Regions from separate parts of the Paenibacillus sp. P32E genome, predicted to be linked through region 1. Evidence: predicted binding sites of a transcription regulator. Region 1 holds the regulator's gene; each other region holds the start of a gene.

Region 1 (7,522 bases):
GACATTCCAGCCATCAACGGACCGTTAATGATCTCCAGCGGACCCGACTTGTTCAGAGCTTCGTTCAGATCGGGAATCAAGCCTTCTTTGGTCCCTTCCACTACATAGGAGGCCAAGCGCTCCTCCAAGGAGAGACTGGAGATTTTCTCCTTCTTCTCCACCTTCTTCCCGCGAAAAGCGGCAACGAATGCGGACAACGTATCATCATTTGTATTATAGATCAACTGCTCAGCCAGATAACGGTCCTGTTCTGAAATGGAGGCATACCGCTCTACCTTTTCCGTATTCACGATGGCATAGTCCAGTCCGGCCTTAGTGCATTCATAGAGGAATACCGAGTTAAGCACCTCGCGACCCGCTTCAGGCAGACCAAACGAGACATTGCTTATACCCAGGATGGTATGCACCTCAGGAAGGGCTTCCTTGATTAGACGGATACCGTCGATTGTCTCCTTGGCGGAACCGATATACTGCTCATCCCCGGTACCTACAGGAAATACCAGTGTATCAAAAATCAGATCCTCCGGCGCCAGACCATACTTATTAACCAGCAGCTCGTAAGAACGTTTCGCAACTTCCAGCTTATCCGTAGCTTTAATAGCCTGTCCCGTTTCATCTATGGTGCCCACAACAATGGCAGCGCCATATTTATGGATCAGCGGAGTGACCAGCTCGAATTTTTCTTCACCATCTTCAAGATTAATGGAGTTAATGATCGCCTTGCCCTGGCAGTACTGTAGTGCCAGATCAATTACCTTGGGATCGGTGGTATCAATCATAAGCGGAACCTTTACCTTTTTGACCACCAGTTCCAGAAATTTCTTGATATCTTCACTCTCATCACGGTCCGGGTCCTGAACACAGACATCTATCACTTGTGCACCACTCTTCACCTGAGCCCGGGCGATTTCGGAAGCTTCTTCATATTTCCCCTCCACAATCAGCCGCTTGAACTTCCGCGAGCCAAGAACATTCGTGCGTTCACCCACCATATACGGGCGGTTGTCACTCTCAATATATACAGGCTCAATCCCGGAAAGTGCCGGCGGATGCTGTCCATCCAGACCACGGGGCGGATACACCGCAAGCGCCTCAGCCATTGCACGGATATGGTCCGGTGTGGTTCCGCAGCAACCCCCGGCAATATTGAGCCAGCCCTTCTCGGCAAAACCGGCAAGCTTACGGGCAAGAGAATCCGGCGACTCGTGATAATTACCGTTTTCGTCGGGCAGACCTGCATTCGGATAGCAGCTTACTGCTGCTGAGGAGATTGCCGAGAGTGAACGGATATGGTCACGCATAAACTCAGGTCCGGTCGCACAGTTGAGCCCGATGGAGATAGGTTTCAAATGCTCCAGTGAAATGTAAAAAGCTTCAATGTTCTGCCCGGCAAGTGTAGTCCCCATCGGTTCTATCGTCCCGGAGATCATGACCGGCAGCATTACCCCCGTCTGCTCAAAAGCATTGCGGATGCCGATACTTCCCGCCTTCACATTGAGTGTATCCTGGGAAGTTTCGAGCAGCAGCGCATCCACTTTCCCGTCGATCAGCGCGACCGCCTGTTCCTCATAGCTCTTCACAAGTTCATGGAATGTGACACCACCAGTCACTGAAAGGGTCTTCGTTGTTGGTCCCATAGCCCCGATAACATAGCGCGGATGGTCAGCTGTATCATATTTGTCTACGGCATTCCGGGCCAGTCTGGCGGCTTCGAGATTGATCTCGCGTGCCCGCTGTGGAATATCATATTCGGCCAGCACGACAGAAGTCGCACCGAAAGTATTCGTCTCAATTAAATCCGCACCGGCTTCCAGATATTTCTCATGAATATCCTGTATGACCTCAGGCCGGGTGAGCACCAGCATTTCATTACAACCGTCAAGCTCTTCTCCGCCAAAATCCGCACCGGTAAGCGGCACCTGTTGAATCATCGTACCCATTGCTCCATCAAGAATCAGTATGCGCTGTTGTAAGCTTTCAGCAAGTGTGAATTTAGCCACTTTCTATCCCCCCAGTAAAACATTAGAGTAAGTTTAGCAGAATATAAGGAATTCGAAAAGCCTTCCTTTCCAATCTACATTATCTGTTATTGCTGGCGGCAGCCCCCCGCCTTAGGTTTTGTTGTATTATGGCTGAACCACAAGCTTTTTACTGGGCATAGAATGCTGTGTCCGAGCAGTTACATGGGAAGTCACCGTAAACTCGCCAGCTGTTTCTACTATTCCTTCAGCCTTATATGTACCATCCCCTGCTGCTTCCCCAGCGAACTCCAACTTCTTGTCCGTATTGCTGTTACTTCTGATTTCAAAAAGAACCTCTTTTGCATCATTCACTGGTTCGCCTTCCTGTGTCACCAGCGCTTCAAAACTCACCTTCTGGCCTGCAGTAACCTGCTGGGGGCTCCAATTCAACTCTACTTTTATAGGCTCCATAGACATGTTTGCCACAGTATGCATATGACTCTCCGTCTTCCCGCCTCCTGAACAGCCTGAAAGAGCTACTGTAATCATTACCGATAAAAATGCTGCCAGCTTCCTTTGATGGATCATTTGGAATCCCTCCGAATCAAGGTAGGTTAATATCATACTGACATATCTGTGAAGCATTTCTTTTCTATTATACACATAATATTCAGATAATCAGTAATCCAACTCTTTTTCCCGCCCCAATTTGTGAGAATGGTCACATCGCCACTGATACACACGAGATTTATTTACATGCTAAAAAAACCGCATCCCCATTTGATCAGGATAACGGTTTTTGGAAGAGATACTATAAAGATTTCACAAGCGGAAGAAGCTCACTAAGATGACCAATCTGATAGTCCGGTGTAATTTCAGGATCAGTTTCTTTACCGGTGCGGTTAATCCATACGGTAGTCAGGCCTGCGCCAAGACCGCCAAGGATATCAGTAGTCAGCTTGTCGCCAACCATAATTCCTTCCTCCGGCGAAATATCAAGCAGTTCCATCGCATGTGTAAATATCCCTTTGTCCGGTTTGCCTTTACCGAAATTGCCTGAAATCACAATATGGTCAAAGTACGGAATCAACGCAGGCACACCATCCAGCTTCTCCTGCTGCAATGCAGGACACCCGTTCGTCAAGAGCAGCAGCTTCACCTTACCCTTGAGCTGATCCAGTACATGCAGCGTTTCTTCATACATGTATGGGTGGCTTCGGCGTTCTGCGGCAAATTTAGCAGCCAGCTCTGCAGCCAGCGCTTCATCCTCCACACCCAGTGCTGCCAGCCCGCGGCGCCAGGATTCGTTACGGTAGACAGGAGCAAGCTGCTCCATCTTCCGGAATTCAAGCTGTTCACCTGCTGTAAAATTCCCCCACAGCGCTTCAAAAGGATTGATCCCAATCAGCTTGGTGAACGGAAACGTTTCATATGATTCATACAGATTCCTCGCTTCCCTGCGGACAGCTGCTTCCAGTTCCTTAGGATCGACGGATTCACCTGCTGCTTCACTGGCATAACGAAATGCTTCTTCAACGCTACGCTCATCCCAGAGCAGTGTGTCATCAAGGTCAAAGAGTACGGCGGAAATCGGCATTATAGTTCTCCCTCTCCCTATGCAGGACGTATCTTTCTATTCGTTCACATATTCTACATGATTCTGCTTGGCGAACTGCTCCAGACGCTCACCCATTGCATTAATGTCATAACGGTTGAACAGCCTGGAGAATACCCACTGTGTGCGTTTACCTTTATACTTAATGGAAACTGCACCACGGGTAACGGTAATTTTTTCAATATCCGCTGCTGGAAGCTGACGCTCACGGTTGTATTTAATGGTGGCAAGTCTGGCACGTTCAACCTTCAAATATGGACGGCGGAAAAACAGCAGTGCCGCAAGCAGGAAATACAGTACCACTCCCAGCCAGTTGGCAAGAATGCCGCTGCCTTTAGCTTCATCTATGGAACCAACTACCCAGAACATGATGCCAAGCATCAACAATATTACCGGAAATACAATATTGCGGCCTTTAAAAATATCGCTGCTCTTTGCAGCGGCAGAAGTGGTTGATGCATAGATGGAATCTTTCCCTTGCTTCTTGCGTTGCTTGTTGATTTGCTGTGTGTTGCGTTGAACCATTCTTTCCCAAGAACGGGCCATGTCAGTTCCCCCTAGTCATCCTATAATATCTATGAAAAGGAACAGAGCATCATTAACTCCTGCCTTGTTGCCTTGTTCATGCGCTTATTTGTCCACAATTTCAATATTATTAAGTTGAGCACGGAAGTTACTGCGGATATTACCCAGGTAGATCTCGCGAAGCTTGGCTCTTTCCGTAAGCTCCTCTTCATTCAGGCCGTCACTCTTCTGTTTGCGCGCTAATTCATTGATGCGGGCGACCAATTCGTCAATGTTCAATATGTTCCCCTCCCCTATAAATTCATTCTAACTTTGCCATGAGAAAAAGAGCTTGTCAAGGTCTACCCCCTGAAAGCTCCTGGTATCCATCTATAGGTACTCTATCAGTATTAATATACAGGTAAACTCAGCACATCGCCGGCTTGGATATTGCTGTTCTTAAGACCGCTCGTCCGTTTGATTCCTTCTATATATACAGCCGTTTTCATATGAGCCGGTTTATTCTTAAGTGCTATGCTCCAAAGTGTATCCCCGCGTTCAACAACAACCCTCTTCTCCTGCTTGGCCGACAACACCGATCCCGCAAAAACATTGCCTACCACAGTAAATCCGGAAATCACTAACAGAAAAATCAAGGCCAGCTTTACAATTGTGTCCTGGCGGAGCAATCTGCGGCAAGGTGCTGTTAAAGAGGAAAGAAGATTCTTCATATCTAGTCTATCATTGTATGCAGAACGGGCTCTCGCTGTTTGGTCCTCATGAACCTCGTCGTAAATACTACGGTATGTGCTGTACTTTAACATATTAACCGACCTCCAAACACTTGTTCTTACTTTCGAAATTAATATAACACGAACATGTGTTTTGATCAATACTTTTTTCGAACAATTGTTCCCTTATTCTTCGAACCTCTTTTTCTGTTATATCCACTCCGCTTTTCCATTCTCCAGCTGCCATTCCCGATCGTTTTAGAACTTATGTTTGTACGAACGGAAGTTCTATGTTATAATTTTCCCAAACATAGTATATGGGGTTGATTCCGATGTCAAAGATTTCGAGTCGTCAACTGGCGATCCTGGAATTTATTCGTAACGAAGTCCGCAGCAAGGGGTATCCGCCTTCTGTCCGGGAAATCGGTGAAGCTGTAGGACTGGCTTCCAGCTCCACGGTACACGGTCACCTGGACCGGTTGGAGAAGAAAGGGCTTATCCGCCGTGATCCAACGAAACCGCGTGCAATAGAACTGCTGGGACAAGAGGATTCCGAGAATGTTCATCAATTTGTTCAGACGGTAACACGCATTCCAGTCGTTGGAAAGGTTACCGCCGGGGTACCGATTACAGCAACAGAGAATATCGAGGACTACTTTCCACTGCCTACTCATTATGTAGGTGATAACAAAGTGTTCATGCTGTCTGTTCTTGGTGACAGTATGGTCGACGCTGGCATTATGAATGGTGACTATGTAATCGTCCGCCAACAGCAGACAGCAGATAATGGCGATATCGTCGTTGCCATGACTGAAGAAGATGAAGCAACAGTTAAGACCTTCTACAAAGAACGTGACCATATCCGTCTGCAGCCGGAGAATCCGGCTTATGAGCCTCTACGTCTGAATCGAGTTACGATTCTGGGCAGAGTTATCGGCCTATTCCGCGATATTCATTAGTAAGTCCCCGTCTCATTTATAACTGTTCCGCTCAATAGCGGAACAGTTTTTTCATTTTCCTCCAATCTACCAATTGTTTTCTTTACACTATTTAGTACTAATAGTTGGCCTATATTGTTACCCTCTGCCTGATTAACCGAAGGGGAACAACTGTTCGCTATAGGTTTTCTATCTAATTTTCCAGAACTCTCTCTACACTCCACTCATATCCTGATCATAAAAGGAGTGTTGATCAAAATGCCCAATTATCGAATCATTATCGATCTGTCACAGCGAATGCTGTATCTTCTGGACAATGACACTGTAATTAGAGGTTTTCCTGTCGGCATAGGCAAGATGCTGTCCGTTTCTCCAGTTGGAGAATATACCATTATCAACAAACAGAAAAACCCCGGCGGCCCTTTCGGAGTTTTTTGGATGGGCCTATCCAAACCCCATTATGGGATTCACGGAACCAATGACCCTTCCTCCATCGGTAAAAAGGTCTCCCATGGCTGTATTCGCATGTACAATGAAGATGTGTTATCCCTCGCAGCAACAGTTCCCATTGGAACCCGCGTAACTATTCGGGAATAACTGCACAAAGGACACCTTAGCGAGACATTTATCAACGTCTCACTAGGTGTCCTTCATGTTCAAACATTTATTTTGCATACAAACAGGAAAAGCGGAGTAATATGTCGAAACCTGTATATTGGTAAATTAAATCTTGAAAGGAAGTGTCTGGTTTGAATCAATCCAAAATAAGAACCCATGTCGACTTCAAGGTCGACGCATTAGGTAAGCTCTCCAATCTTTTACTGAACAATAATCATGGGGAACGCAGAGTCAATATCCTTACTGCCTTCGGCAGCATTCAAGGCAACGTAGCTTCGAACACCAGCAGTAATGAGGATGTATTTAACCTCAAATCATTGATGGACGATGTCATCGTTGATGAATACATTTCCTACTTGGGTGCTGAGCATCCTGAAAAGACTTTCAATTACAATTTTGTAGTTTTGGATAATGTAATTGTACGGCCTTTCGCCAGCTTTGGAACTGAAATTGAATATAAGCAGCTGATTGTCTATGCCGAGCAAATAACGTCCTTCAACTTCATGTAAAACCTGTTTATGATTACATATTGAAGTAATAGACGGATAATGTCTCCCGGTGAATCTCAGGCTTATACCACTCACGACCCGGGAGCACATTGTTCTTATTGCTGAGTCTGCTCATATCCAAGCTCATCCAGAATGCCTTTAGCCAGTACAAGCTGCACCTCTTCCGGCTCCTTCAGCTTCCTGGCGTAGACTACTGCACTTTTGGCAACTTTCTCAATCAATCTTCGGCCCTGTTCCTTGGTGATCGACACTTCTACCCCAGAGCGCCCTACCACTTCAGATAAGCAGAAAAAGACAATGCGCATACTATAATTCTCCCTGCTTAAAAAGTAGAACAAGTGAGGAACATTTTTCAGCAGACGATCCACCCAATTCGTAATCTCACGGATCTGATAAATCTCCCTGCGATCCTGCTCATACCCGTTAAATATGAGCTTTACCTTCCCGCGCATTTTCTTTTTCTCATACTTCTTGAATTCCCGTAAATAATTCTCCAGTCTTCCCTTTTCCACATCTTCCCTAGAAATATTCATCACTGTAACATCTTCATCTTTTTCCATCTCTATCACCTTCCACTTATGTAAGATAACCGGTTTCACACCTATGAAAAGGCATCCCGGGGGATGCCTTAGATTCCAAGACTTCT
Region 2 (7,522 bases), on a different contig from region 1:
TATGTTCAGGAAAAAGAAAAAAGAAATGGGAGTGGATTGAAATGGGATTGTCAACTTTACCCGTGGATTATTCATCTAAAACGTACTTATCAAAGCTCGATGCCTACTGGCGTGCAACCAACTATATATCGGTAGGACAGCTCTATTTGAAGGATAATCCGTTGTTAAGAGAACCTTTGAAGGACGCGGATGTCAAAGTTAAGCCTATCGGTCACTGGGGGACGATCCCCGGCCAGAACTTTATTTATGCGCATCTGAACCGTGTCATTACCAAATATGATTTGAATATGTTCTATGTTGAAGGTCCAGGCCATGGCGGCCAGGTTATGGTATCCAACTCTTATCTGGATGGAAGCTACACAGAGATCTACCCGGAAATTACACAGGATATTCCTGGCCTCAAAAAATTGTTCAAACAGTTCTCTTTCCCTGGCGGTGTGGCTTCACATGCGGCTCCGGAAACTCCAGGATCGATTCACGAAGGCGGAGAACTTGGTTACTCCCTGTCCCACAGCGTGGGTGCCATTCTGGATTACCCGGATCTGATCTCTGCAGTGGTTGTAGGCGATGGTGAGGCTGAAACCGGACCACTGGCTGCTTCCTGGCTCTCCAACCGGTTCATCAATCCGATTACAGATGGTGCGGTCCTGCCAATTCTACATTTGAACGGCTTCAAGATCAGCAACCCGACCATTCTGTCCCGTATGTCCAAAGAGGAGTTAACCAATTATTTTGCAGGTATGGGCTGGGAACCGTTCTTTGTAGAAGGTGAAAATCCAGATCTGATGCATCCGGAAATGGCGAAGGTTCTGGATACTATTATTGAGAAGATTGAAGCGATTCAAAAGAATGCGCGTGAGAACAATGACACCACCCGTCCTGTATGGCCGATGCTTGTGTTCCGTACGCCTAAAGGCTGGACTGGTCCTAAAGAATGGGATAAAGTGCCGAACGAAGGCTCTTTCCGTGCCCACCAGGTTCCAATTCCAGTGGATCAAAAGAACATGAAGCACGCTCCGGCATTGCTTGAATGGCTGAACAGCTATAGACCTGAAGAATTGTTCGACGAGAATGGCCGTTTGAATGCGGATCTCGCTGAAATCCTGCCTACTGGCGACAGACGTATGGGGATGAACCCTGTCACTAACGCCGGCAAACTGATCAAAGACCTGCACAAGCCGAATTTCCGCAACTATGCGCTGGATAATTCCGTTCCGGGTCAAGTGATTGCACAAGATATGGCCGTATTGGGCAAATATCTGAAGGAAGTGGTTACACTCAATGAAGAGAACCGCAACTTCAGAATTTTTGGACCGGATGAAACCATGTCGAACCGCCTGGGTCCTGTATTCGAAGTGACCAAACGCCAATGGATGGATTCCATTAAAGAACCGCAAGATGAATTCCTGGCGCCATATGGCCGTGTAATCGATTCGCAATTGTCCGAGCATCAGGCAGAAGGATTCCTCGAAGGTTACGTACTAACTGGACGTCACGGATTCTTCGCAAGCTATGAAGCTTTCCTGCGTGTAGTCGACTCGATGATCACCCAGCACTTCAAATGGCTGCGCAAAGCGACAGATCAAAGCTGGCGTACAGATATTCCGTCCTTGAATGTCATTGCAACCTCAACAGTGTTCCAGCAGGACCATAATGGCTACACTCACCAGGATCCAGGATTGCTCGGCCACTTGGCAGACAAGAAACCGGAATTTATCCGTGAATATTTGCCGGCTGATGCCAACTCCTTGCTGGCTGTTTTTGACACCATCTTGAATGACCGTCAGAAGATCAACCTGATTGTGTCGTCCAAACATCCGCGTCCGCAATGGTTCTCGGCTGATGAAGCGCAGGAATTGGTGGATAAAGGACTCAAGATCATTGACTGGGCAAGCACGGACAAGGGTGGAGAGCCAGATGTGGTTATTGCTTCGTCCGGTACAGAGCCTACTATGGAGAGCTTGGCCGCTATCTCCATCCTGCATGAGAAATTGCCTGATCTGAAAATCCGCTATATCAACGTGGTGGATCTGTTGAAGCTGAGAAGCCAGAAGCTGGACCCTCGTGGTTTATCTGACGCTGAGTTTGATCAATTTTTCACAAAAGACAAACCGGTCATTTTCGCATTCCATGGCTATGAAGGTCTGATCAAAGATCTGTTCTTCGACCGCCACAACCATAACCTGCATGTACATGGTTACCGGGAGAACGGCGACATTACCACACCATTTGATATGCGCGTACTGAATCAGATGGACCGGTTCGACCTGACGAAGGAAGCTGTACTGAGCTTGCCGGATGCTGGTAAATATCAGGCTATCGCGGACGAAATGGATGCTATGGTCAAGAAGCATAACCAATATATCCGTGAAGAAGGTATCGACCTGCCGGAAGTAGAGAACTGGGTATGGAAGGCTTTGAACTAATAGCATAAGTACTAGTATAGGGGATGTCTTGAAGGTCATGAAAATGGCTAAGGGGCATCCCTTTTGCGCGCTCTATAAACAGAATGGATCTGCGCAATTATTTTGCAAGCGTCATGCTGAAGAATGAACAGATGGGAAGCATTGCTGCAGCACATGGTAAAACACCTACACAGATCATATTGCGATATCCAGCTTGACGCGATTCCCATCCCCAGAGCGAGTTCTATCGGGCATCAAAAGGAGAATCTGGATATCATCATTTTCGAGCTATCGGAGGCGGAGATGAAATTGATCTCCGCTGTTCAGAATCAGCTTTTGAATTTCGACTTTGCATGTTCCAATAGGGGTGAGCCCTCTTCAAGCTTCGGTTTGCTCTCGGCCATGCCGGTGCTGCCGCCATTCATCTCCGTGAGGTGCTTCCAGTACCGCTTGGGCATCAGCGAGGAGCGCAGGCGGTCGTTCTTGCGCTCACGGATGCCGATAGCGTTGTAGAATCCTTGCCAGAGGCGGCGGTATTCTTCCTCAGCTGCATCCGGTGCAGGCGGTACCCATTCATCGAGTGGAATAATGGCTTGCTGTCCAGGCTGGTGGATAAGGGCCGTGCGGTGGGTTTTGTCGTAGATCATGAAGCTCTCTCCGTGGAACCGGTCACAGAAATGATCCTGAATAACGGGCAGCACGAAGCCTTTGGGCTCAATGACCGCTGCCATAACCGGACCATATACGGAAAAGCGCACAAACCCCAAATACAGGTGAGCTTCCCGCTGGAGCTGCTGAACCGCCTTCTGCAGGGCGTTCACCGTATCATCGGCAAGCATGTCCATTACCTTGCGGCCATGAGTGAAGCCCAGGTACAGAAAATTCAGCAGCAGCATCTCCTTGTCCGGGGCGCATGACCAGAATCCAAGACGAACCCACTCCTCTGCCTCGGTGCAGATGCGTAGCGGGATTGACTTCAGTACCCGTTCAGCTCTGCTGATGTCTGTATCAATCCATTTCGATTCCAGCAGGAGGCCTTGTTCTTCTTCGTCTGAATGTATGGTAAGCGGGGTTTCCTTCCATTGATAGCTCTCGAACACACAGCACAGCAGGCCTTCAAAGCTGCCGTCGTAGGTATAGGCCAAAGCAGCTGCCTTAAACATCAGGGCCATTCGCCTCCCTTCAGCGCAGCCGAACCTGCTGTCGGGACTGCCGCTCCCGCTGCCGGCAAGGCTGCCAGATAGGAATCGTCGAACAGAGTGAGCTGCTCGTACTGCGGCGGCTCGATCCTGGCAAGCTCCTGCCCGGACATGAGTGAGCGGAGCAGGGTATGCTCGCCCACCTTTAACCCCTCCAGCATTTTTCCCTTACAGGTTATGAAAAATTGTGCGCGTTTAAGAACCACACCAAGCTTCTTCAGGGCGGCAAAGTCCAGGGTTCCGGCCCGTCGTGCCTTAACAATCCGCTGAGCACTCCTTACCCCGATCCCCGGCACCCGCAGCAGCTGCTCATACGGTGCACGGTTGATTTCAACCGGGAACTCCTCCCGGTGATTCACTGCCCAGCTGCATTTCGGATCCAGCAGCGGATTGAAGTTGGGTACCGCGTCATCCAGCAATTCATGGGCCTGAAAGCCGTAGAAACGCAGCAGCCAGTCGGCCTGGTAGAGGCGGTGCTCCCGCAGCAGCGGCGGTTTGGTATCTAGAGCCGGCAGGAGTGAATGTTCCACTACGGGGGTATAGGCAGAGAAAAAAACGCGTTTCAGCCCGTATTTCCGGTACAACCCTTCGGTGAGGGTCAGAATACGGAAATCAGTATCGGGCGTAGCTCCGATAATCATCTGGGTGCTCTGTCCGGCGGGAGCAAAGCGGGGAGCATGGTTATATTTGACGAGATCCGAGCGGTTCTCGTTAATCTTTTCTTTGATCAGGGACATAGGCTTCAGAATGGAGGCCTTGCTCTTGTCGGGAGCCAGCAGGCCCAGGCTTTCTTGAGAAGGAAGCTCGATATTGACGCTCATGCGGTCGGCCAGCAGACCAAGTCTGGACAGCAGCACCTCGTCTGCGCCGGGAATGGCTTTTACATGGATATATCCTCTGAACTGGTAGGTGTTCCTTAACAGATCAAGAGCAGCAATCATTTGCTCGGTTGTATAATCGGGACTCCGCATAATGCCGGAGCTGAGAAATAAGCCTTCTATGTAATTACGGCGGTAGAACTGCATGGTCAGGTCTGCGAGCTCCTCCGGCGAGAGTGCAGCCCGGGGTGTGGCGTTAGATTTACGGTTCACACAGTACGCGCAGTCGTATACGCACCCGTTGGTCATCAGCACCTTAAGCAGTGAAATGCAGCGGCCATCTGCTGCGAAGCTGTGGCAGATGCCCATGCTGACGGCATTACCCATGCCACCGGGCTGGCCTTTACGATCGGAGCCGCTGGAGGTGCAGGCCACATCATATTTGGCCGAAGCTGTTAAAATTTCAAGTTTTTCCATCATATCCACACAGAATCCCTCCTATACAGGAAATTATATACCGAACACACGTTCCTGTCAAAATCTGACGGGCGCAGTACTTCATTGGACTGGGATTTTGACTAGCAATGTACAAAAGATTGCCTTATGTATATAATAATAGGAACATAAGTTCCTATATTGGTTGTAGAATGGAAATTAATAACTCCCTACATTATAGGTATATAGAAATACAAGGGAGGCATTAAAAGTGAGTGCAATCGAATACTATCGTCATGAGCTCTACCGGATTGCTTGGCGTATGCAGTATCGTGCCAAGAGGGATTTTAAGCGTGAAGTCCCTCTCGCATCCAGCCCGGAGCCCCGTACTCCATCATTTTCCGAACAAGCTGATAACAGGTTATTGGTGCAGCACTATTTAGATGGACTAACGTCAGAAGTGGGAAAGAAGGTCATTTGCGCAATCTATCTAGGAGATCAAACAGAAGCTGAGGTCGCCCGGCAATTGAATATATCTCAACAGGCGGTGAACAAATGGAGGAAGAAAATGATTCAGGAATTAAGTCGGAAGATGAATTCTTAGGGTTGCTTGAACGTCTTCAGAAGGATAATGATGAATCGGCTACACTGGCGTTATTGAAATTTTTTGAAAAAGATATGGTCCGGTTAACCCGTGTGTTGCGGATGCCCAAAGAAGATGCTATACAGAGTATGAAGGTTGAGCTTCTGGAATGTTTGAAAAGAAAGAATGGATAAGAATTAGTAGGGAGCAGTTGCCGTCTGGCAGTGCTCTCCGGGCGAAAATGTATGCGCATTCCTTCTTGTGCTATAATAGCTACTAATAGCTTGATTACTAGAGTGGGAGTGTTGAGGGGATGAGAGGGTATAATATTTGGCGTCCATTGATGCTGATCTTGGTTGCGCTGCTTACGAGAACATTAGTGAATAGCGTGTGCCTCATGTTCGGCATGTCGGCTAATTCAGCAAGCAGTGTCGCCATGATCGGAATGATCATTGCCGCGCTGGTGATGTATAACCGGATGATGAAGCAGCGCCGGAAATAAATATAAGGTTGTGACGGACAGTAAGGAAAATAAGATAACAATAAGCGGCAGCCCAAGACAACTAAAGTTGTGGGGTTGCCGTTTTTTACTAATAGTCTATCATCTGGAACAGCTGCTCCGGGCATTCTTAGAGCAGATTGAACTTGGAAAAAATAACAAAAGGGAAAAGTGACGGAGGGGAATTTGGAACTCGGGGAGCGATAGCGGCTACCTTTTGATGTCAAGCGCTACCGTTGGAACAAAAGCAGAAAACCCAAGCATAACAGCGGCCGGAAGTCCAAACATTCTCCGCAGTAACGACCAAATCCCGCTTGGGCAAAGTCTCAAGTTCAGTCTGTATAGACCACATTCCCTTTGATTCTTGATAGGGGATTCTTTATAGTAAGATATGGATAAGGAAATGACAATCAGGAGGAAACAAATTTGACTACACAGCAATTAGGAGTTCCATTAGAGGGTTTTGCAGAATTCAGCCGGACCGTAGGTGCGGAAGGCGCGGTGCTGCTGCGCAATGAAGGCCAGGTGCTTCCGCTGCGCGGTGGTGAAACCGTTTCGGTTTTTGGCAGAACTCAAGTGAATTATTACCGCAGCGGTACAGGCTCAGGCGGAAGCGTGCATGTCTCGTATACAACCAATGTATTGGATGGACTGCGAAGTAAGAAGAATCTGGCTGTCAACGAAGAGCTGGCGGCGGTCTATGAGAAGTGGATTGAGCAGAATCCGTTTGACAATGGCGGCGGAGCCTGGGCAGCAGAGCCTTGGCACCAGAAGGAAATGCCGCTAACGGATGAGCTGGTATCGCAGGCAAGAAGCAAATCGGACAAGGCGGTTATCGTCATTGGACGTACGGCGGGAGAAGATCAGGATAATGCTGACGCGCCGGGGAGCTATCGGTTGACGGCAGATGAACAGACGATGCTGAAGCAGGTGACGGCTTATTTCGAGCAAACGGTCGTTGTTCTGAATGTCTCGAATATTATCGATATGAGCTGGCTGAACGATAACAGCTATGCGCACCCTATTCCAAGTGTGATTTACTCCTGGCATGGCGGGATGGAAGGGGGCAATGCCATTGCCGATGTACTGGCAGGAGAAGTGACGCCAAGCGGTAAATTGACGGATACGATTGCTTATTCGATCAAGGACTATCCTTCGACTGCAAACTACGGTAATGAATTCAAAAACTTTTATCAGGAAGATATTTATGTGGGGTACCGTTATTTTGAAACCTTCTGTCCGGAAAAGGTTCAGTTTGAGTTCGGCTACGGGATTTCCTACACTACATTCTCCATCGAGCCGGAAGAAGCCAGGCTGGTCAGCCGGGCAGGCAAGACCTTCGCTGAGATTGGGGTAACCGTAACGAATACGGGAACCGATTTTGCCGGAAAAGAGGTTGTACAGGTCTATTACGAAGCTCCGCAAGGCAAGCTGGGACAACCGGCCAAAGTGCTGGCAGCCTTCGGAAAGACCGGGGTTCTTCAGCCGGGAGAGTCGCAGCGTCTGACAGTGAGCTTCCCGGTTCATTCGATGGCCTCCTATGATGACGCTGGCGTGACCGGGCATCCTTCGGCCTATGTGCT
Region 3 (7,522 bases), on a different contig from region 1:
GTGAAAGAGCTAGAACTAGTCGTTGGAGATTCTCCGCTGCAATTGAGTGCAATGACCAAAGCCACAGAGAGCAGCCCGGAGAAAGATATTGCTAAAGATGCCAACTGGACAACCTCTAGCGAGAGCATTGCCAAGGTAGACAAAGGTATGATTACAGTACTCGGTCCTGGTAAGGCTGTTATTACAGCCAGCTTCCTGGGCGTGTCCAAATCGGTTGATGTCTATGTGCGTTCGCCGTATGAGGCGCTGCAGCTCACGCCGGATGGAGATCAATTCCTGTTCCTTGGGGAAAGTCTGAAGGTTAAATCATTTGTGCGGGATGCCGTGAATTCAACCAAAAATCAAACAGCAGGCACAATCTGGACTTCTGACAACCAACTGACAGCGACAGTAACGGCCGACACGGTAGCTTCTGAAAATGCTGTGGCAACACTAACAGCCAAAGCAGTCGGAACGGCTGTTATCAAAGGGGATTATCTGGGTGTCAATAAGTCGTTCAAGTTGACTGTATACCCGAATCTTACAGATATGACTGTAGAAAAAACTGAGCAGGAGCTCTACACGGCGGATACTGTAAGCCTGCCAAAAGTAAGCGGAACGAAATATGACGGAACGAAGCTCGACATCAGTGATCAAATAGAGTGGACTTCCGCCAACGAAGAAATTGCTCAGATCAAGGACGGAAAGCTTGTCGGCGGTAAAGCCGGTACGGTAACCCTTACAGGCAAGATTAAGGGGAATTCAGTAACTGCTCCTTCTTCTGCGATCCGGAGCAAGAGTGTTGAAGTCAAAGTGACCGTTCTGAATAAAGTGCTTGTATTGATCGGACCAGAGGAAGCACTGGGACTGGTTATTGGTGAAGAGGAGCCGCTGCCTGCGGTTCAGGCAGTGCTTGAGAACGGGGATGAGCTGGATGTTTCCGCGACGGTAAAATGGGAGCTTAGCGGCAGCAATGCTGTAATCAAGCAGACTACTGCAGGCAAAACCCTTAAGGGATTGGCCAAAGGATCTGCCACATTGAAGGGAACCTATTCCAACAAGACAATCAGTATTCCTGTAATAATTGAGCAGAAGGTCGTCAAACTGCTCATAGAGCCAAGCACACTTGAAATGAATCTCAAGTCCTCCAAAGCAATTAAAGTGACTGGAACCTTCTCTAACGGAAAAACAGCGAATTTCTCCGGTGCTATGGATTGGGTCTCCTCCAATCTGGAAGTGGCTACGGTTAAAGGAACATCTGTAAAAGCTGTTGGCGAAGGTACAGCAACACTTACCGGGTCTTACCAGGGAATCACGGCAACTGTCAAAATTACCGTGGTACCTAAGCTGACCAAGATTACCATCAGTGAAACCAGGCTGTATCTGGCAGCAGGTGCTTCCCAAGCTGTGGTAGTGACTGCTCTGTATGATACCGGCAAGACAGCCATTGTCACTGGAAGCACGGTTTGGACAAGCTCCAAGCCTTCCGTGGCCAAGGTGAACGATTCCGGAATGATCACTGCAGTTAGCAAAGGAACAACCTCTATCAAAGGCAAGTTCAACAATAAAACAGTAACAGTATCTGTTACAGTAAAATAGGATGTTTATCCGGTACAACCGGATCTTCTGACGCAGAACATCAAGACCTGTTAATCCGCCTTTATGAGGGGATACAGGTCTTTTTTCTTAGCGCTTAAACAAGCATTAGAACTGTAGGGCTGATTGAAGTATAATGGTACAGCGATAATGCATTCTGGACAGTTATCCCTGTAGCCGTTGCTCCAGCCGGGTCCATACCGGCAGGTAGCACAGCGGCAGCACGCCAAGTGAACAGACGACATTGAAGATCGTCTGGGCATGGGCGAGCTGAGCGGCAGGACCGCCGCCGATCCAGGCAGACAAGGATTGCAGCGGTTGAATGAAGGGCAGGAACAGCAGGGCGCCGCCGACATTCAGCACGACATGTGACCCGGCGACGAACTTGCCGGAAGCCGAGCCCCCGATAGCGGCGATGATGGCGGTGACGCAGGTGCCGATGTTGGCCCCTAGCACGACGGCGATGCCAAGCGTCGGCGGCATTACCCCGGAGCTTGCAAGGCCCATCGCCATGCCGATGACCGCTGCACTGCTGTGCAGCATCGCGGTCAGGCAGGCTCCGGCAGCCAAGCCCCAGAGCGCACTGGTTGCCGCATGGTCCAGGAACCAGCGGAACAGGCCGCTGGCCTGAAGTGCGGGACCGACAGACTGCATGACTGCAATGCCCCATAGGACCATCGCGAACCCGGCCACCGCCAGGCAGATGAACTGCAGGGGGGTGGAAATCCTGCGTATGGTGTCCGCCAACCTTGAGCCTTGGGACGGCCGCTCGCTGAGCATAACGGCTACCGCCCACATACAGAGTGATACGACCAGCAGCGGCGCAGCCATCGAGCTAAACTGCAGGCCGATCAGCTCTGTGGTCAGGCAGGTGCCGATGTTGCTGCCCAGGATGATACCCAGCGTCCGGGCATACGTCAGCAGTCCGGCGTTAACCATGCCGATGGTGAGCACCGTTACGGCAGTGCTGCTCTGCAGTAGTGCTGACAGCAGGCTGCTGGCAATCAGGCCTTTTAGGGGCGTGGAAGTTGCTTTGTGCAGACTTCTCGTAAGCAGAGGGCCGGCGAGCCTCGCCAGCGCAGCCTCCATCAGTTTCATGCCGGCGAGGAAAATGACAAGACCATATATGACAGGGAACAGCAGATCACGGATCATAGGGACAAGCTCCTTTGAACGGGGTTGTACACCAATATATGAATGCAATGAAGTGGACATGTATACAAATCAATAACAAGAACAGGGAGTTGAAGGTATTGGCATCGGTTATTCTGGAACGCAGCCGTAAAAAAAGACTGGAGCAGGGCCATCCGTGGGTCTATGCGAGTGAAGTCGCATCCGTAGACGGAGATCCGCAGGCAGGAGGATTGGTAGATGTACTTAATCATCAAGGCAGATTTCTCGGGACAGGGTATTACAATCCTGCTTCGCAGATCCGGGTAAGAATTCTAGCTCAGGGTCCGCTGGCGGCAATGGATACCGCTTTTTTTGCCGAGCGGTTTTCGAGCTGTCTGCACCATAGAGAACGGTTTCTGCCTGGAGCGGATGCGTACCGCCTGGTATACGGGGAAGCTGATTTTTTGCCCGGGCTGATCATCGACCGCTTCGGTGATGTCCTGGTAGTGCAGCTGCTGACGCTGGGCATGGACAAGTGCCGCGACCAGATTGTACAGGCGCTTGTAGAGGTTGTAGCGCCGCGAGGTATTTATGAGCGCAGTGATGTAAGTGTACGCGAGCTTGAAGGATTGGAACAGAGAACCGGCGTGCTGTACGGGGAGTGTCCGCGCCATATCACTGTGAGTGAGAACGGCCTCAAGGTGATTGTAGATATAGAAGAAGGTCAGAAGACCGGATACTTTTTTGACCAGCGGGAAAACAGGGCTTCCATTGCTCCGCTGATCCAAGGCTGGGGTGGACGAAGCGGCATTACCCTCCAGGAGGTTACGGCAGAAGATGGGACGCTTCAGACTCTTCCGGTTAACAAAAGCGGCAAACCGGTCACTTTCCCTTACTGGGACGGTGCAACAGTACTGGAATGCTTCGCACATACCGGCAGCTTCACTCTCCATGCGTGCAAATACGGGGCCAAGAAGGTCACCTGCCTTGATGTATCTGCCCATGCGATTGAGAGCGCCAAAGCTAACGTGGAGCTGAACGGCTTCACCGATCGTGTGGAATTTGTGGTCGACGATGCTTTTGCTTTCCTGCGCAACCAGGTCAAAGGCGTGGAAGAACGCTCTGAGCGGGCCACCGGCAAAACGGATACCGCCAAACCGATGACAGCCGGAGGTGGGCGCACCTGGGATGTTGTTATCCTGGACCCGCCTGCTTTTGCCAAGACCAAGAGTGCGGTTGCAGGCGCTTGCCGCGGTTACAAGGACATCAACCTGCACGGTATGAAGCTCGTCAACGAGGGCGGCTATCTCGTAACGGCAAGCTGTTCCTATCACATGCAGCCGCAGCTGTTCCTAGACACTATCGCGGAGGCCGCCAAGGATGCGGGTAAAGTGCTGCGTCTGATCGAGTGGCGGGCCGCAGGCAAAGACCATCCGCAAATTCTCGGTGTGGACGAAGGCCATTACTTGAAATTTGCCATTTTTGAAGTACACAGCAAATAGATCTGTATAGAAGAGCCTCTCCGGCTGCGGAGGGGCTCTTTGTGTAAAAAGGAGAATCCAGAATATCCTAGATGGAGATATGCAAAGAATGGCAAACGTATGTTCTTGCTGGAAGAGGTATGCTATAATATTGGGACGGATTCACTTGAATATTTTCGGATTATAGATGGAATATGAACAGAACCTGTTTGCATTCCTATACGCAGGTAGCACCTATAAAACTCGTATAGCATGTTATAGCTTTAACTATTTCTCCGCTACGGAAGGGGTTTACTGTGATGACAGTACACTTTTTGATTGGCCGCTCAGGTAGCGGCAAGACTACGAAAATATGGGAGGATATCTCCTCCCGTCTCGAAGCGGAACCACTGGGTGTGCCGATTATTGTGCTTGTCCCGGAGCAGGGCTCCTTCGGTGCAGAGCAAGGGCTGCTGAAGACGGGCAAGACGAAGGGCAGCATCCGTGCCCAGACGCTGAGCTTCTCGCGGCTGGCCTACCGGGTGAAGCAGGAGACCGGAGGCAGCGCGAGTCTGCCGATCAGCGAGGAAGGCAAGAAGATGCTGATCTACAAGATCATCAGCCGCCGCAAGGAAGAGCTGAAGCTGTTTGGTCAATCAAGCGACAGACCGGGCTTTGTAGAACGGCTTAGCCAACTGCATACGGAGCTGAAGCGCTGCTGCCTGGGCACTGCTGATCTGGAGGAGCAGATCGCCCGAATGCGGGACTCCATAGGGCGAAGTCCCATTCTCGCAAGCAAGCTGGATGATGTACATATGGTGTTCCGAGAGTTGGAACAGGAAATGTCCCGGCTGTACATCGATGAGGAGGATCGGCTGGCTGAGCTGGCTGAACATATTCAGGAGTCTTCTTATATTCGCGGTGCGGAAATCTGGGTGGACGGTTTTCACGGCTTCACAACACAGGAATTTGCCGTGCTGCGGGAGCTGATGCTATATGCCGCTAAAGTCACGGTCGCTTTGACACTGGACCGGATATATCCTGCGGGCATGCAGCCTCATGAGCTGGAGCTGTTTCATCCCGCAGCAGTAACCTGTATCAAGCTTCGCGGAATGGCAGAGGAAATGGGCCTGACGGTATGGGATGAACTTCTGGCACCACCGGTGCTGCCGCGTTTTGCCGGAAGTCCTGTCCTTGCCCATTTGGAGAAGGGGTTTGGCCGGCGAATCCGCTGGAACGGTGCCGCTTCAGAGGTTACAGATGCGATTACCCTTACTGCGGCAGCTTCGCGCAGAGCCGAAGTAGAAGGAAGCCTGAGGGAGATGCTCCGTCTTGCTCGTGAGGAAGGTGCAAAATACGGGGAGATGGCAGTATTTATGCGCAATATTGCCGACTATGAACAGCTTGTGGTTCCCCTGTTCCAGGACTACGGAATCCCATTCTTCCTTGATCAAAAGATGAATGAGCTGCATCATCCGCTAGTAGAATTTATCCGCTCTGCCTTTGATGTGGTACGCAGACGGTGGCGGTATGAGGATGTGTTCCGCTGTGTGAAGACGGAGCTGTTGCTGCCGATGGACTACAGTGTGACGCGCGCCGATATGGATGCACTGGAGAATTATGTGCTGGCTTGCGGTATTCAGGGCCACCGCTGGACGAATGGCCGGTCCTGGAAAGGAATTCCGAGTCTGTCGCTGGAAGGCGAGAGAGTCGTGGATGAAGTGCTCCTGGCAAGAATGGAAGCATGCCGGGAGATTATTACAGGTCCGCTTCAGGCTTTTGAGAAGCGGGTCAAAACAAGCCGCAGCGGACTGGAACTGTGCAAGGCGGTTTATTTTCTTCTGCAGGACACGGACGCCGCACGCAAGCTGGAACAGATGAGTGCCAAGGCGTTAGGGCTGGGGCAGCCTGAAGCGGCCCGCGAGCATACCCAGCTATGGGGAGCGGTACTGGATCTGCTGGATCAGATTGCCGAGATGATGGGTAACGAAAGAATGGAGTTTGACATTTTTGCCGGGGTACTGGAGACAGGCTTGGCTGAACTGAAGATGGGGCTGGTGCCGCCTGCGCTGGATCAGGTGCTGGTGGGAACTATGGACCGCACCCGGGTATCGGGAGTCAAATATGCCTTTTTACTGGGATTCAATGAAGGGGTTGTTCCCGCCCAATTCAAGGAAGACGGCATCCTCTCGGAAGGGGAACGTATGCTGCTGGAGAATGCCGGGATGGAGCTTGCTCCAGGTTCTTCCCGCAAGCTGCTGGATGAGCGTTTTCTGATTTACAATACACTCACTACAGCAAGCCGTAAGCTTTGGATCAGTTATGCGACAGCGGATGAAGAAGGCAAGGCCCTGCTGCCATCCGAAATGATCCGCCATTTGCACGGCATGTTTCCAGGGGCACTGAAAGAGCAGTTTGTTTCCGGATTTCCATCAGCTGCGGCTGAATCGGCAGAAGAAACTGAGGCGCTTGAAGCGCTGCATACGGGTTTTGTGGGTCACCCGGAACAGACGCTGCGCATGCTGATTATGCAGCTTCGGCAGTGGCGGCAGGGCGTGGACATTCCCGCACTCTGGTGGGATGTTTATAACTGGTTTATCACGGATGAGGAGCATGGATCGAAGCTGGTAAAGCTGCTCGGTTCACTGTTCTACCGCAATGACGGAATCCGGTTGAAGCAGGAGACCAGTCTGCGCTTATACGGCGGAACAACAGTGCGGGGCAGTGTATCTCGCATGGAAAAATTCGTCGCCTGCGCCTTCTCGCATTTCGCTTCCTACGGACTGAGACTGAAGGAACGCCAGCTCTACAAGCTGCAGGCCCCGGATATCGGTCAGCTGTTCCATGCCGCTCTCAGCGATATGGCTTTACGGCTGCAGAAGCAGGGACGCAGCTGGGGAAGTATGACGGCGGAGGAATGCCGCCGTGAGGCCGGGGAGACTGTGGACAGGCTCTCACCGCTTCTCCAAGGTGAAATCCTGATGAGCAGTAAGCGTTACGGATATATCTCCCGCAAGCTCAAGAACATCGTCGGCCGCGCCTCTGTGATCCTTGGGGAACATGCCAGACGGGGCAGCTTTGAGCCGGTGGGGCTTGAGCTTGATTTTGGACCGGGCAAGGACCTTCCGCCGCTTAGAATCACCCTGCCAAACGGCTGCGTGATGGAGGTGGTGGGCCGGATTGACCGTGTGGATATGGCCGAAGGCGAGCAAGGCATTCTGCTGCGGGTCATCGACTATAAATCCAGCCAGAAGGACCTCAAGCTGCATGAGGTCTATTACGGGCTGTCGCTGCAAATGCTTACCTACCTGGATGTTCTGCTCACCTATTCGGAGCAATGGCTCGGCAAGACTGCTCTTCCTGCCGGAACGCTC
Region 4 (7,522 bases), on a different contig from region 1:
ATCATCTGAGGACGAATATATCGTATAGCTCTCTGTGTAAGCCGCACTCAGCCTGCCGCTCCAGCGAACAGAGAATACATCGGCTGGAAGTGCCGGATCGGGAGCTGACAGCCGCCAGACAAAATTAATATCTGCATCGGTCCGCGTAACCGCGGGTGTTCCGCTAAGCGTTGCATTACTGTAATATTGCCCATATAACCCCGGCATAGGGGCTGCTTCAGGCATAGAGGCATATATTGCCGCCTTTGCCGTATATTCATCCAGGGTGAACACAAAGGAATCCTTCATAAAAGACTTGATCGCCACATCACTGTTCTTCTCAAACAGCAGCTTGCCCCAGTTCATCTGGTAAGACCATTTATTCTGGGACTTGGCCAGCACAGCCGGAGGCGGAAGCTCCCCATTTTCACCAATGGCAATTAGTTTGCCGCGCCCCAGCTCCCATAGAGAATCTTGATGGCTAACCTTGAAATCCGCATCATAGATATCCATTGCCAGTACGTCCACTCTGCTGCTGCCCGGATAATAGTTGCCCGGTTCATCTGACCATTGGTTTTCGGCATTGGGGCTCCACACCCACAACAGATTATGAAGTTTATGATATGCCGTATACCGTTCGAACATGATGTCCCACAACTGGCTGAACGAGCTTTTCTGCCCCCACCAGAACCAATCGCCATTCATCTCATGATACGGCCGCCAGAGCACCGGGACACCTGCATCATTCAGCTTTTTTAACGACTCGGCTGTCTTGTCCAGATCCGTAATCAGTGCATTGTACTGGACAGTACCCGGCGAAATATACTTGGCAAAATCTGCGTCACTGAGACTCATCTGGACATTCTGCCACACCGGAGCTGTCCCCGGCAGATGGGCATGATACGTCAGCGTCACTATTCCGCCCGCTTTATTCCACTTAATCGCGCTATCGACCACCGCCTGCCGCTGGCTTTCGATTTGCTGTACCGTCTGGTTCTCAATAGCTCCCAGCTCATAGCCGTGGATTGCCGCATATTGACCGCTAAGCATCTTCAGCTTGCTGCTGAACTCATCGGGGCTCTCCAGATAATCATGTTGCCCGCTGAGAATTCCTTGCCCTTGCAGCCGGTATAACGTTTTCAACAGCTTCACTGCCGTGGGAGCGAGCGCAGCATCTGCCGGAGCCATCAGCACATTTCGAAAGGCTGCCTGCCACTGCACATCACCTACCAGCCGTGAGGCGGAATCCAGTAAATCCCGAAGTATACGTGATTCCATCTTTTCCACCATCCTATCCCTTTTTTCTACATCATATGGGGATGTGTAGGACAAGTGCACGGCGAATCGACATGAAATCGGCATACCTAACCCGCACGGAATCCAAAAACCATATTCAAGCTATGTATATTCCTTTTCAGCTATCTGGAATACCTCATTGGCAGCAACCCGACTGCACTCACCTTGGCTAGAGTTCCCTCTACAGGAACAATCACCTTGCAATCCTTGCCGTAATCGGCAATCAGCTCTCTGCACATGCCGCATGGGGAGACAACTTGGATCTCCCCTTCAGCATTATCGGGATCGGGATGTCTTACCGCAACTATCGTATCAAACTCCTTGTATCCCTCGGATATTGCCTTTCCGATCACCATCGCTTCCGCACATACGGTAACTCTGGATAGACTGGCCTCCACATGTACTGCGGTGAAGATCTCCCCCGTCTTGGTCCGGAGAGCCGCTCCCACATGATGTCTCTCCCATTCATAGCGCTTCTTGATGATTTCCTGTGCGCAGGCAATCAACGTCTGATTTTCAGTATACTAAATGGGGCGGGATTTAAGATATACTGGTTAAGTCTACGTTTGGCGAGAGCATAGGCTCACAAAACTTAGGCTTATGCTTGCGAAGCAGTTTTGTACGAAGCTGTATTTAGAAGCATAGGCTAACAAAACTTTTAGGGGGCAGCAAAGTGAAGTCCAAGAAATTCATCCCAAGTTTCATCATCGTCCTGCTGCTCTTGGCCGCCGCTTACTGGTTTGAGGAGAAAGGGCCACTGCCTAGCAGTCAGTCTACTACAGGAGACACTGATGTTGTCCAACTGGTGTTCCCCAGTGACCGTTACCCGGAGACAGCCAGGCACATTCAGGATGCCATCCGAAGTGGAGAGTCGTCCATTTGCACCATCGACCGGCAGGAAGCCGAAGAGAACCGCAAAGAATCCTTGAAGGGGATCCCGACCAAAAAAGGATATGACCGCGACGAATGGCCGATGGCCATGTGTGAGGAAGGCGGGAGCGGTGCTGACATCGAATACATAACGCCTAAGGACAACCGCGGTGCCGGCAGCTGGGTGGGCAATCAACTGGATGAGCTGCCTGACGGCACGCGGGTGGAGTTCATGTTCAAATAGCCCGGCACCCGCCGTTGGTGATATATGATTCGTATCAGCTTGCATGCTGTATCACCCGGCATGGCTTACCTTATCCCGCCGCCAGGCCAGAATTCGCTCCACCCGAAAAACCCGGGGTCCGCCGGTTGTAAAACAAGTTGTTCTGAGAAGCCCGGCTTTGTGTCCGTGAACTTTTATTCTCCGCTGTGTAATTTTGCCTGCCTTATCTTCGTATATAATTTCAACCACCTCACCGATCAGCTTTTCTATATCCTTCGGGCGCAAGTGAAGGCCCTCCCTTCGAAGAAACAGAACGTTTGTATGTATTATATGCAAACAGATGTTCTATATTCGATGATCTGCGAAAAAGACGCATTATTAAAGAAATAGCCCTATCCGGCATTCGCCAGACAGGACCACATTTGCAGATTGAAATACTATAATACGTTCTAGAATATACAGGCTCTAGTGATAATAACCAGCAGAATGAACAGTACCAGAATCGCACCTGTCGAAGTAAAAGGGCTACAAACCGGCACTACTGGAGGACCTTGATTTACTCCACCGACATTATTACCACAACCGCAACCATAATCTGCTCCCATAGTTAATTCCTCCTCTTAAATATTGACTACAGCACAGAATATGTTGCAGGCTAATGTGCTGCATGGGCCAATTGGCAAAGAAATCCCATTCACCTAATCAATTGTGTGAAGAAAGTCGATATACAATAGGAATGCTCCTCTTCAAGCCATGCTCACAAAACTTAAGACTATGCTTCCGAAGTGAGTTTTGTACGAAGTAGGACAGGAAGCCATGCTCACAAAACTTAAGACTATGCTTCCGAAGTGAGTTTTGTACGAAGTAGGACAGGAAGCCATGCTCACAAAACTTTTAGGAGGTGTGAAATGGATATCGCCGCTTTATCCGTATCATTGGGTCAGGCCAGTCTGCAACAGGCTGCAAGTCTGCAAGTGCTCAGCATTGCCAAGGATCAGGCAGAGGTTCAGGGACAGAATATGGCTCAAATGCTTGAACAGAGCGTACACCCTAACTTGGGAAAAACACTTGATATTAGAGTTTGATTGCTTTATGCTTAGATACATAAGAACACAGGTTCGCGTCAACCTTAAGCCCTTCGGGCTTTTCTTTTGGCCATAAATACGAACATACGATCTTGTATCTGAGGTGAATCAAATGCATTCTTACTATCAAATGACGGCTCTGGAGAAGTGGACGGAAGATTTATATGAACGGTTGGATATCCGTAAGCCGGCACAAATTTCGATTGCATATATTGCCGAGCGCCTGAATATTTGGGTCCATTATTTGGATGTGAGGAGCAAAGGGATTGAGGCCTCTGCCGGTATGTATAGCATGTTTATCGACAACCGGCTTCCGGATGAACTTCAGCGCCTGGAATTTCTGCATGAGCTCTGCCATCTGCTCCGTCATGCCGGCAGCCACACACTGATGCCTGAGCAATTTAGTCAAGCGGAGAGGGATGAATCGGAACGCTTCATTCTGTATGCGGCAATGCCTTACTCCATGATTTCGAAGATGACTCTGCCTGAACTCCGTGAAGATGCGATTCAGGAGCTTGCTGCTGCTTTTCAGGTTCCCTGCGAGCTGGCTCTGCAGCGGATCGATCAAATTCAGCGGCGTGTGTTCCAGGGCCAGTTGATTGCTGTGATGGAGCGAAACGAGGACAGAAAATTAAGCCACAGACATATTCGGTAAATGCAGAGGAGATAATAATGCAGACATGCATTTATCTGAGATCAGAGCCTATAGGTATCAAGAAATTACCCTTAGGGGGGAGCGGTATGGAAGCCATCGAAGTTATCCACTTGTTGTTGACCCATCCGGATTACAGCGTGGACGCAGTACACCCCGAAATTCCGGATTTTGTGGGCATCGAAACCATTGAAGTGAACCACGAGACCCAGACTTTTTCCATTCTCCTGCAAGAACCGCAAGAAGATTAGTAACTTATGCCATAACGCTGCCCGGTTAAAAAAGCGGCCCCGCCGGCATCCGGCAGGGTCCAAATATCTGAATAGGAGGGCCCCGCCTTCTTTTCCGAAATCATCTGTTATCTGCTTCTGTACAATACTCCTCATACAGCATCGGCACCATAGCATACTTGTCGAGTTGGCAGCAGTAGATCACATCTGCATCATCCCCCCGCTCACGCAGTTCACGTGCACTTGCTGACTCCCTGATCAGCCTCTTTATCTTATGCCGGGACGCAAATCTCCTCCTTGATGACAGATACTCCACACCAAACGTTAAACCCCAAGAACGATAACGCCTAGCGTCATATATAAAAAAAGAAACAGCATCAATGCCACATTCCCGCCAATTGCGACTTTTTTGAGCTTAGGCTGCGTATTGCCCTTGTTAGTAATTGCCAATACCAGCCCTAGCGGGCTCAAAAAGACGATCATCACAACCCAAACGCCTTGCAGCTTCTCTCCCGCCTCAAAGGGAAACACAAAACTGTAGACCGTAAACAAACCCGTAAGCATGAACAACAGAAATGGAAAAATAACCCCTAAATTCTTCAAATTATACCTCCGGTGAACATGTATTTGAAAGCATCCATTGAGGTTCGTACTAATAAATTTTAATCAATTAATAATATTAATAAAGTTGTATCTTTATCCGATAAATATAAGACGATAGTAATGGTTCTTTGGAATCAGTATATCTTCGTCCATCAACTAGAGAAATTAACCACTAAAAGGAGTAATTTATGAAAAAACAACAGTTGAAATTTAAGTCCTTGTCCGTTTTATCAACAGCAGTCTTACTAGGAACGCTCGTGTCCCCAGCTTCAGCTGCACCCACTCTTTCGGATATTCCAAACAATTATGCTAAGGCTGCAATTCAGGAACTTATCTCCAAAGGGATCATGAACGGAACCGGCGATGGAAAGTTTAATGCGGAAGGGAATATTAAAAGACAGGATTTTGCCATCGTCCTTGCCAATGCTCTTAACCTTAATCTTTCCGCACCTCCAGCTACAGCAACCTTTAAAGACATCCCGAAGGATAGTTATGCCTTTGCCGCGGTGGAAGCTGCCGCTAAAGCCGGCCTTGTCAAAGGTATGGGCGGGAATTTGTTCGGCGGGTTCCAAAGCATTACCCGGGAGCAAATGGCAGTGATGTTCGTGAACGCCTTGGGAGTAGATCCCGCAGGAAAAGCTAAAAATCTTACCTTTCCCGACTCGGACCTTATTGCAGTTTGGGCCAAGGATGCTGTAGCCGCAGCTGTAGAGTATGGATTAATGGTAGGCAGACCTGATGGGACATTCAGCCCTTCAATAAGCGCCAGCAGACAGGATGTGGCTTTGGTTACTGCCAAATTCCTGGTGAAGAAGAATACTCTTGATGAAAGCAGTAATCAGCCAACAGCAATGCCTTCAAGCACGCCAACGCAGACTCCGACGCCAACACCATCTCCTACTCCAATCACGACAGCGGTATACGTTCCGGATCCGACTGCAGCACCAACACCTGTGCCTACAGTTGCGCCATCACCAGAGCCTACTGCTTCACCATCACCAGAGCCTACTGCTTCACCATCACCAGAGCCTACTGCATCACCTTCACCAGAGCCTACTGCTTCACCATCACCAGAGCCTACTGCTTCACCATCACCAGAGCCTACTGCTTCACCATCACCAGAGCCTACTGCTTCACCATCACCAACACCAGCACCAACACCATCGCCTACTCCAGAGCCAACACCGGTTAATTATGCTCCTGTCGTTAAGAATCTTAGATTAGAGTATGAACCTGGATATAATGCTCCTGCAGTCGGTGAAGTAGTTTCTATTAATTTCGATTATGAAGACGAAGAACTGGACTATCCGTCCATTATTCATTACAGATGGTTTGTCTCTTCAGCTATTGATGGTACGGATCGTGTACTAATACCTGGAAATGACATTAATCATTATACGCCTTCAGCGCAAGATTTCGGAAAATATATCACAGTCGAGGTTACACCTGTTGCTGCTACTGGAACAACCAATGGCCAACCCGTTACCAAAACCTTTGAACAGGCGATTTATGCACAAACTGCACCTGGCATAGTTGAATTTGATAGTGGCATAACCAAAGAATTAATTGAGGGAAGCACTCCAAATTCTATTCGCTATGACTTTATTACATCTGAACCATTTGTTGATGGATTCATTAATGTAACCATGGAGGGATTGACCTTCTCCACTGATGATTATTATAACGTGAGCTCACAGTGGCTTCATCCCACTTCCGATCAGATCAGTGAAGACGGACATACCATCCATATTACAGGTATCAACAATGCAAATGATTTTTCGTTTGAACTTCACGGAAAAGTTATGCCCCCTGCTGGAAACTATCTGATTAAATTCACGGCGGATGCCGACGGTGAAGGCATCAAAACTTTGTCAAACGAACAAAGTATCACATTAGTTTCCCTGCCTATGCCATTTCCTTTTCCTATATAATTCATAGACAAACATCCCGTGTACCTTTCTAGGTACGCGGGATGTTTGCATTTAGAGATTTACAAATGTGTAAATTATAGATATAAAATAAACTATTATACTTGCTTTATATAAGAGTGGCTGTTTTTGCTTCCTGAACCAGAGAATAATCAAATATAAAATGCCTAGAATAAGTAATAAATACAGCAAGGATGTATATAGATCATAAGAATTATTATCACCAAACCCCTCTCCTGTACTAAGTGCAACTACTATTAAAAATTTACAGGTTATCCTCCCTAATACCGGAATTATCGAAAATAGCAATAAATTTATAAGAAAAGAAATTATTTTCAACATTAACCTCCTCTATCAATTGATGGCCGCTACTTAATTAGGTTTTAGTGATCCATTTTTTGTAGGATAGCATTGAGCGGAAACAAAATGGATAAAAGGAGTCCCTTTCTGAAGGGGGCATGACTCCTGCTATGTTCAACGAGCGTTACTCTCACCTCCTGCCCATTATGCAGGAAGAAGCCGTTGACAGAATTGAAGTTGAACTCAATAAATTCGCAGAAAAGCAGCTTGAACCTGTTGAATAAAAGTCTCCGTTAGAAATCCGTTAGCAAGCTCAAAAATATGGCCTTTCCCTACTCCCGCATACGCTCCGTCGA

Evidence for each region. Region 1 encodes LexA, which represses DNA repair genes until DNA is damaged. Its sites were predicted from a motif close to CGAACATATGTTCG; they were not measured.
Region 2: the regulator LexA is predicted to act here: its motif matches at 4,941-4,954, upstream of A3848_RS30425 (putative DNA modification/repair radical SAM protein).
Region 3: the regulator LexA is predicted to act here: its motif matches at 4,283-4,296, upstream of addB (helicase-exonuclease AddAB subunit AddB).
Region 4: the regulator LexA is predicted to act here: its motif matches at 3,533-3,546, upstream of A3848_RS14440 (ImmA/IrrE family metallo-endopeptidase).

What each region holds. Positions count from the first base shown of each region.
Region 1 is NZ_LVYY01000007.1:186,660-194,181, forward strand. It holds gene metH (methionine synthase) at 1-1,940, opposite strand, end outside; gene A3848_RS08700 (FixH family protein) at 2,127-2,549, opposite strand; gene A3848_RS08705 (HAD family hydrolase) at 2,773-3,558, opposite strand; gene A3848_RS08710 (hypothetical protein) at 3,595-4,122, opposite strand; gene A3848_RS08715 (DUF896 domain-containing protein) at 4,207-4,380, opposite strand; gene A3848_RS08720 (LysM peptidoglycan-binding domain-containing protein) at 4,491-4,904, opposite strand; gene lexA (transcriptional repressor LexA) at 5,144-5,770, shown strand; gene A3848_RS08730 (L,D-transpeptidase) at 6,008-6,346, shown strand; gene A3848_RS08735 (hypothetical protein) at 6,499-6,876, shown strand; gene A3848_RS08740 (hypothetical protein) at 6,972-7,436, opposite strand.
Region 2 is NZ_LVYY01000077.1:85,441-92,962, forward strand. It holds gene A3848_RS30415 (phosphoketolase family protein) at 42-2,426, shown strand; gene A3848_RS30420 (TIGR03915 family putative DNA repair protein) at 2,735-3,568, opposite strand; gene A3848_RS30425 (putative DNA modification/repair radical SAM protein) at 3,568-4,902, opposite strand; gene A3848_RS30435 (hypothetical protein) at 5,413-5,634, shown strand; gene A3848_RS30440 (hypothetical protein) at 5,754-5,942, shown strand; gene A3848_RS30445 (glycoside hydrolase family 3 C-terminal domain-containing protein) at 6,366-7,522, shown strand, end outside.
Region 3 is NZ_LVYY01000013.1:441,199-448,720, reverse strand. It holds gene A3848_RS15000 (Ig-like domain-containing protein) at 1-1,578, shown strand, start outside; gene A3848_RS14995 (Na/Pi cotransporter family protein) at 1,741-2,730, opposite strand; gene A3848_RS14990 (class I SAM-dependent rRNA methyltransferase) at 2,829-4,190, shown strand; gene addB (helicase-exonuclease AddAB subunit AddB) at 4,469-7,522, shown strand, end outside.
Region 4 is NZ_LVYY01000013.1:318,193-325,714, forward strand. It holds gene A3848_RS14415 (glycosyl hydrolase) at 1-1,257, opposite strand, end outside; gene A3848_RS14420 (cytidine deaminase) at 1,398-1,781, opposite strand; gene A3848_RS14425 (NucA/NucB deoxyribonuclease domain-containing protein) at 1,949-2,389, shown strand; gene A3848_RS14430 (hypothetical protein) at 2,441-2,653, opposite strand; gene A3848_RS14435 (YjfB family protein) at 3,277-3,453, shown strand; gene A3848_RS14440 (ImmA/IrrE family metallo-endopeptidase) at 3,584-4,108, shown strand; gene A3848_RS32325 (hypothetical protein) at 4,195-4,356, shown strand; gene A3848_RS14445 (hypothetical protein) at 4,660-4,938, opposite strand; gene A3848_RS31330 (S-layer homology domain-containing protein) at 5,127-6,869, shown strand.